Regions from separate parts of the Aminobacter sp. LjRoot7 genome, predicted to be linked through region 2. Evidence: riboswitches for the same ligand, from Rfam matches in the RefSeq annotation. Region 2 holds a riboswitch; each other region holds the start of a gene.
What was found. A riboswitch is a leader RNA that binds a small molecule or an ion and turns the genes downstream of it on or off. The one in region 2 is predicted to bind cobalamin.
Positions count from the first base shown of each region.

Region 1: linked by a shared signal. The riboswitch ahead of bluB (5,6-dimethylbenzimidazole synthase) and the one ahead of ACSQ3E_RS00990 (DUF1636 family protein) in region 2 are both predicted to bind cobalamin.
Region 3: linked by a shared signal. The riboswitch ahead of ACSQ3E_RS03775 (ABC transporter ATP-binding protein) and the one ahead of ACSQ3E_RS00990 (DUF1636 family protein) in region 2 are both predicted to bind cobalamin.

Region 1 is NZ_CAXUPX020000001.1:991,029-994,582, reverse strand. Features, by position in the region: gene galU (UTP--glucose-1-phosphate uridylyltransferase GalU) at 1-878, shown strand, start outside; cobalamin riboswitch at 941-1,125, shown strand; gene bluB (5,6-dimethylbenzimidazole synthase) at 1,174-1,908, shown strand; gene ACSQ3E_RS04845 (outer membrane beta-barrel protein) at 1,905-3,527, opposite strand.
Region 2 is NZ_CAXUPX020000001.1:198,146-201,699, reverse strand. Features, by position in the region: gene cobN (cobaltochelatase subunit CobN) at 1-386, opposite strand, end outside; gene cobW (cobalamin biosynthesis protein CobW) at 401-1,438, opposite strand; gene ACSQ3E_RS00990 (DUF1636 family protein) at 1,435-1,869, opposite strand; cobalamin riboswitch at 1,907-2,109, opposite strand; gene ACSQ3E_RS00985 (winged helix-turn-helix domain-containing protein) at 2,105-3,331, opposite strand.
Region 3 is NZ_CAXUPX020000001.1:771,275-774,828, forward strand. Features, by position in the region: gene ACSQ3E_RS03765 (LysR substrate-binding domain-containing protein) at 1-630, shown strand, start outside; gene ACSQ3E_RS03770 (MFS transporter) at 764-1,930, shown strand; cobalamin riboswitch at 1,963-2,174, shown strand; gene ACSQ3E_RS03775 (ABC transporter ATP-binding protein) at 2,283-3,098, shown strand; gene ACSQ3E_RS03780 (ABC transporter substrate-binding protein) at 3,118-3,554, shown strand, end outside.

The DNA of each region.
Region 1 (3,554 bases), 790 kb from region 2:
TTCGCAAGGCAGTTTTTCCGGTCGCGGGCCTCGGCACGCGTTTTCTGCCTGCCACCAAGTCTATCCCCAAGGAAATGCTGACCGTGGTCGATCGCCCGGTCATCCAGTATGTGGTCGACGAGGCGCGCGAAGCGGGCATCGAACATTTCATTTTCGTCACCGGCCGCAACAAGGCGGTCATCGAAGACCATTTCGACGTCCAGTTCGAGCTCTATGACACGCTCGCTCAGCGCGGCAAGACCGAGCAGCTGGAGCGCCTGCAGCGGCTGCAGCCGGCTCCGGGCCAGACCTCGTTCACCCGCCAGCAGGTGCCACTCGGCCTTGGCCACGCTGTCTGGTGCGCGCGCGAGCTGGTCGGTGACGAGCCCTTTGCGCTGCTTCTGCCCGACATGATCATGCAGTCGGAAAAGAGCTGCATGCGCGAAATGGTCGAGCTCTATGCCGAGACCGGCAACAACATCATCGCCGTCCAGGAATGCGATCCGGCCGAGGCGCACAAATACGGCATCGTCGGCAAGGGCAAGTCCGTGCACACCGGCTTCGAGATCGAAGGCATGGTGGAGAAGCCCAAGCAGGGAACAGCACCGTCCAACCTGTTCATCAACGGCCGCTACATCCTGCAGCCTGAGATCTTCAACATCCTGGCAAGCCAGGAGCGTGGCGCCGGCGACGAGATTCAGCTCACCGACGCGATGCTCAAGCTCGAGAAGATGCAGTCCTTCTACGGCTACCACTATCGCGGCCGCACCTTCGACTGTGGTTCGCCGGAAGGCTTTGTCGAGGCCAACGTCGCCTTCGCCCTGTCGCGGTCCGATCTCAGCAAGAGCATGGCCGGAATCATCGAAGGCCTGCTCGGCGAGATCAAGCCGGGCAAGTAACCGCATGTCGCCCGTGCGTCAGGATTGGACGCATGGTGCGATGGCTTTCGGCTGCTGCTGCCGCTAGAACTACCCTGCCAGGTGCCCGCAGCGATGCGGGAGAATCGGGAACACGGTGCAAATCCGTGGCGTGCCCAACGCTGTAAGAGGGACCGTATCGGCAAAAGCCACTGTTCATCTTGAACGGGAAGGTGCCGAAGACGGGTTGAACTCGAGCCAGAAGACCGGCCCGGCAGACATCGACCTCCGCATGGTCAGGCGGGGGGAAACCGATATGCTCGCCAGGGGACATGCGATGCTTGCTGACCAGTTGAATGCCATTTCAGGCTCTTTCGACATTGCCGCCCAGGATGCCGTCTACCGCGCCATCTTCACGCGCCGCGACGTGCGCAGCCATTTCCTGCCCGATCCGGTCGACGACGACGTGCTGGCACGGCTCCTGCTCGCGGCCCATCACGCGCCATCGGTCGGCTTCATGCAGCCGTGGAATTTCATCGTCATCCGCGACTGCGAACGGCGTGAGCGGGTGCGTGACCTGTTCTTCGCGGCGCGGCAGCAGGAACTGCCGCATATCGCTGAGGAGCGGCGCGAACTGTACCGCAAGCTCAAGCTCGAAGGCATCTGCGAGAGCCCGCTCAACCTGGTAGTCACCTGCGACCGCAGCCGTTCGGAAAACTCCCCGCTGGGACGATGGCACAATCCGGAGATGGATCTCTTCAGCACTGTCTGCGCGGTGCAGAATTTCTGGCTCGCCGCGCGTGCCGAAGGTGTGGGCGTCGGCTGGGTCAGTATCCTCGATCGCGAGGCGCTGAAACGATTGCTCGGTATTCCCGATCACGTCGTGCCGGTTGCCTATCTCTGTGTCGGCCATGTCAGCGAGTTCGCAGAGAAGCCTGATCTAGAGCGGCATGGCTGGGGCCGCCGCCTGCCGCTTGCCGAGCTAATCATGAGCGAGGTGTATGCGGGGCAGGGGGAGGCGGCCCTCAAGGCCGCCGCAACCGGCATTAGCGGCTTGCCTGCAGCAGGCTAGCGCTGGATTCTCAGCCCGACAAAGACGCTGTTGGTCTTGGCGTCGCGGCCGGACAAGGTGCTGTCGAAGGTCTCGTGGCGCAGCCTGCCGGTAAGGCCAGCATAGCGGTTGAGCCACCAGGTCATGCCTGCTTCAGCGCTCAGCCTGAGCTCGTGGTCGTTGGAGCTGGCGTAGTCGCGGTAGCCGACGCCGCCGGCCAGGAATGCGGTCAGGTTGGAGCGGATCTGACGCTCGACGCTGAGGCGGCCGTTGTAGAGCACCGAGCCGCTGTCGCCAGCGGTGGTCGATCCCTCGACCAGGGTTTCGCCGGTCAGGCCGACGATCGTGCCGCGCATCGGCGACCATTTGAGGTCGGCGGCAATGGTCGCGGCGGAAACCGTCTTTAGCCGGTCATCGTCGAAATCCTCCGAGATCCAGCCGGCCGAAATTTCGCCGCCGAACTTCTCACCCATGTCGATCTCGACGCCGGCGCGGGCACCGGTGCGCCTGGACGAGCGCTCGAAAGTGGCGGTATCAAAGCGCAGGTCATAGACGCGGCGCCCGAACTCGACCTCGCCAAAGGGCGTGAACGCAGGCGAGACCTCGTAGCCGACGCGGACCTTGCCGGTATAGAGCGTCGAGTCGCGGTCCTTCTGCGACAGCGTGGTGCCGTCAGTCAGTTCGGCATCGCTGTAGCTTTCGTCGACGACTTCGCCGGTGACACCGAAGCGGAACTTGCCGACATCCTTTTCGACACCCAACGCGCCGTTGAGCGTGTGCAAAGTTGGCCGCTCAGCAGTGCCGGAGATGACCACGGGCGATGACGTCGATTCCGGGCGCATGCTGTAGCCAAGCCGCGCCAGCGCGCGCATGTCGTCCGCGAGGTCGAGCTGCAATCGCCCGTCGATGCCGCCGCTGAGATCCTTGACCTCCTGGCCGGAGATGGATTTGCGGTAGTTGCCATAGGCGTCGATGGTGGCCGAATGGTTTTCCCAGTCGGACGCGGCATTCAGCCTGAGCGTTGTTTCGGACAGGATCGCCGACTTTCCGCCGAAGCTGGAATCGGCGTTCGACGTAGCGGTGACGCCCTGTTCGAGGCTCGGCTTGAGCAAGAAGGTGCCGAAGCGGATGCCGGTAGGCTCGAATGGGTTCGCGTCCAGCTGTGGCCTGCGGCCTTCGATAGCGCGCTGGCGCTCGGCTTCGGGGCCGTTCTCGATCTCGGTTTCGGAATCGACGGTACCCTGGCGCACGGTGCCGGTGGTCAGCTCTTCGTCGGTTACCGGCGTGGCTGGCGTCTCCGCGGCCGCGGCCGCGGGCGCGGTGGTGCCGGCCTGCCGCTCGCGGGCTTCACGGGCGCGCAGGCGCGCGGTCGTGGGCGGGCGGGCGGATGACGAGGAGCCGGCCGACGTGCCGTCGGCGTTGGGCGGCTCGCTGAACAGATCGGTGGGGTCGGCGTCGGCCTGGGTGGGAATCGCGCCTGGGCTGACCGGTTGGTAGGCCGGCGCCTGATCCTGAGCCTGCTCGGCCGCAGGGCGCCTTTTGTAAAGCCGCAGCGTGTTGTTGACGTCTTCTTCGCTGACCGGTCCGCGCAGTCCGGTTTCCTGGGCATGCAGCGGGGCAGCGCACAGCAGCGTCGCCACGCTTGCTGTCGCCAGCAAGGCGCGGAG
Region 2 (3,554 bases):
GAGGCCTCGATCAGCCTGAGATCCTCGTCGTGGCTTTCGCCCGGCAAGAGCGCCAGCGCGATGCCTTTTTCGCGCGCCATCGCGGCAAGCTGGTCGCAGCCGTAGCGCCACCAGTCGTGGCCGCCGAGAATGCGGACGAGGATGACCTTGGCGTGGCAGGCGACGCTGTCGATCCAGAGATCGACCGACATCGGATGGCGGAGGTCGCGCAGGCTGGCGAGCCGCATCGACGGCAGGTTTTCGGCATCCGCCTTCCAGGCGCTGGCGAGGCCGGCCAGATCGCTGTCGGTGAAGGACAGCGCCACCACATCCGCAGGCTTCTGCCTGAGGTCGACAGGCTCGATCAGGTCATCGAGCGAGGCGGAGGTGGTGGTGAGGATGTGCATCCAACCTGTCCGGTTCAGCCGACCAGGATACGCTCGATGGCCGGGCGGTCGAGGCCCTTGAGGCCGATAACGACCAGGCGCGAGCGTCGGTCGTCCCCGGCGGCCCAGGCACGGTCGTAGTAGTGGTTGACGCGCGGACCGACAGCCTGGACGAGCAGGCGCATCGGCTTGCCGCCGACGTCGACGAAGCCCTTTACACGCAACACGTTTTCTTCTTCGGCGGCGGTGGCGACGCGCTTCGCCAGTTCGTCGGGGTTGGCGATCGACGGGATTTCGATGACGAAGGTGTCGAAGTCGTCGTGCTCGTGGTCGAAGGCGCCGTCGTGATGGGTCTTGCGGTTTTCGATGTCGTCCTCGACGGCGAGGCCGAGGCCGAGCAGAACCGACGGATCGACCTTGCCATGCGCCGACGGCACGATCTTGACGGCGCGTGCCAGGTGCTCGCGAACGATGGCGGTGGCGCGGGCGTGACCGGCTTCGTCGAGCAGGTCGCTCTTGGACAGGATGATGAGGTCGGCGCAGGCGACCTGATCCTCGAACACTTCTTCGACCGGGTCGTCGTGGTCAAGCGAATCGTCTGCGCTGCGCTGGGCGGCAAGCGCTTCCATGTCGGAGGCGACCTTGCCTGCGGCCAGCGCGGGGCCATCGACAACGGCGATGACGCCGTCGACCGTCACGCGGCTCTTGACCGTCGGCCACTGGAAGGCTTGGACCAGCGGCTTGGGCAGCGCCAGGCCCGAAGTTTCGATCAGGATGTGGTCAACCCTTGGCGTAAGCGACAGGATCTGGTCGAGGGCCGGGACAAAGTCGTCGGCGACGGTGCAGCAAATGCAGCCATTGGCCAGCTCGACGATGTTTTCCTCCGGGCAGGCATCGACGCCGCAGCCCTTGAGAATCTCGCCGTCGATGCCGACATCGCCGAACTCGTTGACGATGATTGCGAGGCGCTTGCCCTTGGAGTTCTCAAGGATGTTGCGCAGCAGAGTGGTCTTGCCGGCGCCGAGAAAGCCGGTGACGACGGTGCAGGGAACGCGTTCGACGGAGGCGGTCATGTGTCTTCCTTGATGAGAGCAAGTGGTGGGATGCGCGCGATAAGCCCGCGCTTGAGGCTGTCGGGACGACCGCGCCAGGGGATCAGGCCGTCGGTCGAGGTGGCGAAGAGTTTTGCGCCGGCGACGAGATCGTCGCCCGAATTGGTGTTGAGATCGCCGAAGACGTAGCTCCACGCGCCGTCGCGGATCAGTGCTGCGCTGAGGCGGCGCTTGCAGTTGCCCAGGCACTCGACGCTGCGCACGGCGATCTCGCCATTGGCGGCGAGGCGGGCGTGTTCGGCAAGCTGGGCGCCGGCGCGGGGATGGGCGTCCGAGCCGGTTTCGTCGCGGCAAGAAGAGCAGACGAGAATGGTCACGTCGCATGAGCGCGCGTCGGCTGCATCGCAGGATGCGTCGGCTGATGCGACCGGAAGGTTGTCGTCGAAGTCCAAATCCAGGCTCCTTGCCCGGGGCACCCGCCAGGCGATCGGATCAATGTCTGCGACGGCAGGTCTCCTGGCTTGCGGATCGTCGCCTTCGCTCGCCTTCCCGGGAAAATCCCAGTGGTCTTCGAGCTTGGCTCTTCGCTCACAGTTGCGGGGACAGCCGCGGATTTGACGCCACCGGCGCGCACCGCATTCCCTCTTAGCCTTCGCCGTTGCGGGCGAAGGACCGTCTGTGGGCGATTTAGGCTTTCGCGAGGGGTGGAGTCAACGAGGCGGAGCGACCCGCAATGTCGCTCAGGCCGGGTCCAAGGTCGCCGGCGGGCGTCACCTCGATGCGCTCGAGGCCGAGCCAGCCGCGCATTTGCTGGAGTTCTTCGTAAAGTTCGGCTGCGGTTTCCGGCGGAGCACAGGGCTCTGCATAGGCGGCGTGGACGCGCAGGATACCCGCCGGACGGTCGGCCTTCAGGTCGATGCGGGCGACGATGCGCTCGCCCAGAAGGAAGGGAAGGACGTAGTAGCCGTACTGGCGCCTCTCCGCCGGGGTGTAGATTTCGATGCGGTACCGGAAGTCGAACAATTGCTCGGCACGGGTGCGCTCGAAGACGAGCGGATCGAAGGGCGCAAGCAGGGCGCGTGCATGGATCTTGCGCGGAATGCGGGCATCGGCGTGGAGATAGGCCTGCCGGTCCCAGCCTTCGACACGGACGGGAATCAGTTCACCCAGTTCGACCAGCTCTTCGAGCCGGCCCTTCATGTCGGCGGGCGACAGGCGGAAATAGTCGCGCAGGCAGATGCCGGTGGCGACGCCGTGGGCGCGGGCGGAGATTCGCAGCAGTTCGCGATGCGCGTCCTCAGCTTGTGGGACAGGCCGGTCGTAGATGTCGGCCGGGAGCACGCGCTCTGGCAGGTCGTAGAGGCGTTCGAAGCCGCGGCGCGAATGGGTGGTGATGCGGCCGGCCCAGAACAGCCACTCGAAGGCATGCTTTTCCTGGCTCCAGCCCCACCAGCCGCCGGAGCCCTTCGAGCCTTCGATGTCGGAAGCGGCGATCGGACCGCGGTCGACCACCTGGCGAAAGATCTCTTCTATATAGGGCCTGTTCGCACGGCCGAACTTGGCAAGCCCGCCATACATGCCGTCCTCTGCCCGCGCCATGCGCCAGCGCAACAGCGGAAAGGTCTCCAGTGGCAGCAGCGACGCTTCATGCGCCCAGTATTCGAACAGCATGCGCTTCTTCGGGGCCATGGCATCGTCAAGCAGGGCCATGGGGTAGGGGCCGAGTCGCGAATAGAGCGGCATGTAATGGGCGCGCACGACCGCGCTGACCGAGTCGATCTGGAGCAGGCCGGTGCGGTCGAGCACGCGCTGCAGGTGACGCCGCGTGATCGCGCCGGTGGGGCGCGGGTCGGCAAATCCCTGGGCCGCCAATGCGATGCGGCGGGCGGTGGCGAGCGAGAGTTTTTCCTTCATTGCGGCAAGCTATCGCAGTCTCTTGAGGAGTGACGCAAGGGCACGAGAATCGGTCTTTGCTGCAAATGCTAGCAGAACTGCGGCTCCGGTCTTGTCAGGAGCGTAAACTTGAGTAAAAGACGAAGGAAATCAAAGGCGAGCCACACGCGCAGGATTTTGGTCCAGCAGTGGGCTTTGCCACGTTTTGGCCAAGGTTGGACTTGCTTCGACCGACCGGCTGCGC
Region 3 (3,554 bases), 570 kb from region 2:
AAACTGTCCGACGAAGCCTGGGCCAGCGTCACCCGGCCCGAGGAAGCCGGCAGCGTGCGGCTCGGCGTGCCGGACGACTATGCCGCCTTCCTGCTGCCGACGGTGCTGTCGCGCTTCGCTGCCGCCCACCCTCTGGTGACGGTGGAGTTGATCTGCGAACAGTCGACCTCGCTGGTGAAGACCTTCGCCGACGGCAAGCTCGACCTCGCCATCATCACCCGGGGACCGGAGCAAGCGGTCGAGGTGCTGCAGCGCGAACGGCTCGTTTGGGTCGCCTCGCCCAACCACGTCGCCTGGGAGATCGATCCGCTGCCCGTCGCGCTGTTCGAACCGGGCTGCGTCGCGCGCAAGAGCGTGCTGCAGGTGCTGGGTGCCGCCGACCGGTCGTTTCGTTGCACCTATTCCAGCGCCAGCCTGCTCGGGCTGGTCGCCGTGGTCCAGGCGGGTCTTGCGGTCGCCGGCCTTGCCCAGCGCAGCGTGCCGTCCGGCCTGCGTGTCATTGGCGAAGCCGAGGGCCTGCCGCCTTTGCCGGAAATGGAAATCGGCATCCTGCGCAATCCGCAGACAGCCAATTCGGCGGTCGACAGGCTCTACGAGTTCCTCCGGCGCGACCTCACCCAGCAGTCCTGATCGCCACCGCTTGCGCCTAACGTATGCCTGCCATGCGCCCTGTGCATTGCTGCAATGCATCAACGTCGCTTGTGCCGTGACAGACATGAGGAAAATGTAGATCTAAATCGTTTCAGCTCCCCCGAGTCCGCTCATGCCCTTGCCGATCCTCGCTCTGGCCGTTGCATCCTTTTGCATCGGCACCACCGAATTCGTGATCATGGGCCTGTTGCCTGAGGTCGCTGCCGACCTCGGCGTGTCGATCCCGGCCGCAGGTCTTCTGGTCACCGGCTACGCGCTCGGCGTCGTCATCGGCGCTCCGATCATCGCGGTGGGCACGGCGAAACTGCCGCGCAAGCCGGTGCTGATCGGGCTCGCCATGATGTTCGTGCTCGGCAACCTGCTCTGCGCCATCGCCCCCACCTACTGGACGCTGATGATCGCCCGCGTCATCACCGCCTTCGGCCACGGCGCCTTTTTCGGCATCGGCTCGGTGGTGGCGGCAAGCCTGGTGCCGGCCAACAAGCGCGCCAGCGCCATTGCCCTGATGTTTGCCGGTCTGACGCTTGCCAATATCCTCGGTGTACCAGGTGGCACGGCTCTCGGCGAAGCCTATGGCTGGCGCGCGACCTTCTTTGCCGTCGTCGTCATCGGCCTGCTTTCGGTCGTAGCCATCGCCTTCCTCGTGCCGGCGGGCGTCGCCCCTCCAGGCAAGGGCGGCGTCGCGGGCGAGGTCAAGGTGCTGGGCAAGCTGCAGGTGTGGCTTGCCATGATCATCTCGGCGCTGGCCTCCGGCAGCCTGTTTGCCGTCTTCACCTACATCAAGCCGATCCTGACCGACGTCAGCGGCCTCTCGGTCGAATCGGTCACCTGGGTGCTGCTGCTATTCGGCGGCGGCATGACCATCGGCAACATTATTGGCGGCAAGCTGGCCGACTGGAAGCTGATGCCCACAGCCATCGGCGCGCTGGTGGTGATGGCGGCGATCCACGTCGCCTTCGCCGAGCTCAGCTACTCCGCGCCCGCCGCGATCCTGCTCGTCTTCATGTGGGGCGTCATCACCTTCGTCATCGTGCCGCCGATGCAGATGCGGGTCGTCGAGACCGCCTCGGAGGCGCCGAACCTCGCCGCAACGCTCAACCAGGGCGCCTTCAACGCCGGCAACGCTGCCGGCGCCTGGGCCGGTGGTGCCGCGATCTCGATGGGCGTGAGTTATGCCGACCTGCCCTTCGTCGGTGCGGCCATCGCACTGTCCGCCTTCGGCGTCGCGCTGTTTTCCTTCGCGCTCGACCGGCGTGACGCAATTCAGCAGGCGGCATGACGCTTTAGCGATTGTCAGCAACCCGTCGCTACTGTAGCCACGACAGCGATGGTTCCTGCTGCCTGACTCGGGCACGGGATTAAATGGGAACACGGTGAGACGTCGCTTTGACGCGAAACCGTGGCTGCCCCCGCAACTGTGAGCGGATAGCAAATCGGAAACACGCCACTGGCCATTAGGCCGGGAAGGCTCCGAGGCGCGATCACCCGCAAGCCAGGAGACCTGCCATCATCCGATTAACTCAACCGGCCGGGGTGTGCCGCGGAGATGATGATGGTTGCGACTGCCTTTTTCGGTACCGGCGCGCTCACCGGATCGTTCTGCCACCTCCGCCCGATCGCGGAGACAGGGCATGCTCGATCGCGTCTACGCCGCTAGCCGCCTCGTAGGCACCACCCCGGCACTGCTCGAACTCGAAGGCGTCAGCTGGGGCCCGCGCGTCTCGCAGCGCATTCTCGAGCCGGTGAGCCTTGCGGTTGCCCCAGGCGAATTGCTCGCCATCGTCGGCCCCAACGGTGCCGGCAAGTCGAGCCTGTTGCGCTGCCTCTACCGCTACCACAAGCCGACGACGGGCACCGTCCGCCTCGACGGCACCGACATCTGGAAGATGAAGCCGCGCGACTGCGCCCGCCGCATCGCCACAGTGCTGCAGGAAAGCGCCTCCGACTTCGGCCTGACCGTCGCCGAGATCATCGAGCTGGGCCTGACCCCGCATGTCACGAGCTTCGGCACCAGCGACGACGACTACGACCAGGTCGAGGCGGCCCTTGCCCTGCTCGGCCTCACCGCACTCGCCGCGCGCGACTTCGGCTCGCTGTCAGGCGGCGAGAAGCAGCGGGTAATGATTGCGCGGGCGCTGGTTCAGAAGCCGGACCTTCTGATCCTCGACGAGCCGACGAACCACCTCGACATCCGCCACCAGCTCGAGGTGCTGGAGCTGCTTGGCAATCTCGGCTGCACCGTCATCGTCTCGCTGCACGACCTGGCGCTCGCCTCGGCCCATGCCGACCGCGTGCTGGTGATGGACGCCGGCCGCGCCATCGCCTGCGGTGCGCCCGCCGACATCCTGACGCCCGATCGCATCCGCGACAGCTTTTCCGTCGGTGCCACCCTCGACGACCATCCCATCACCGGCCGCCCGCGCTTTTCCTTTCACCTCGAACGCTGACAGAAACCAAGGAGCCTCCATGCGCCTGCCCATCATCGCCGCCGCCCTGCTCGCCACCTGCGCCTCATCAATGACCAGCGGCTTCCCCGTCACCATCAAGAGCTGCAACCGCGACGTGACCTTCGAGGCAGCGCCCAAGCGCGCCGTCTCGCACGACGTCAACCTGACCGAGATGATGCTGGCGCTCGGCCTCGCCGACCACATGGCCGGCTATTCCGGCGTCTCCGGCTGGAAGACGCTGAGCGAGGAGCTGCGCAAGGGCGTCGGCGAACTGCCCGAACTCGCCCCGCAATACGTCACCAAGGAAGTGCTGCTCGGCGCCGACACCGACCTGTTCTTCGCCGGCTGGAACTATGGCATGAAGGTCGGCGGCGACGTCACCCCCGAGACGCTCGCGCCCTTCAAGATCGCGGTCTACGAGCTGACCGAGAGCTGCATCCACATCATGAAGAAGGA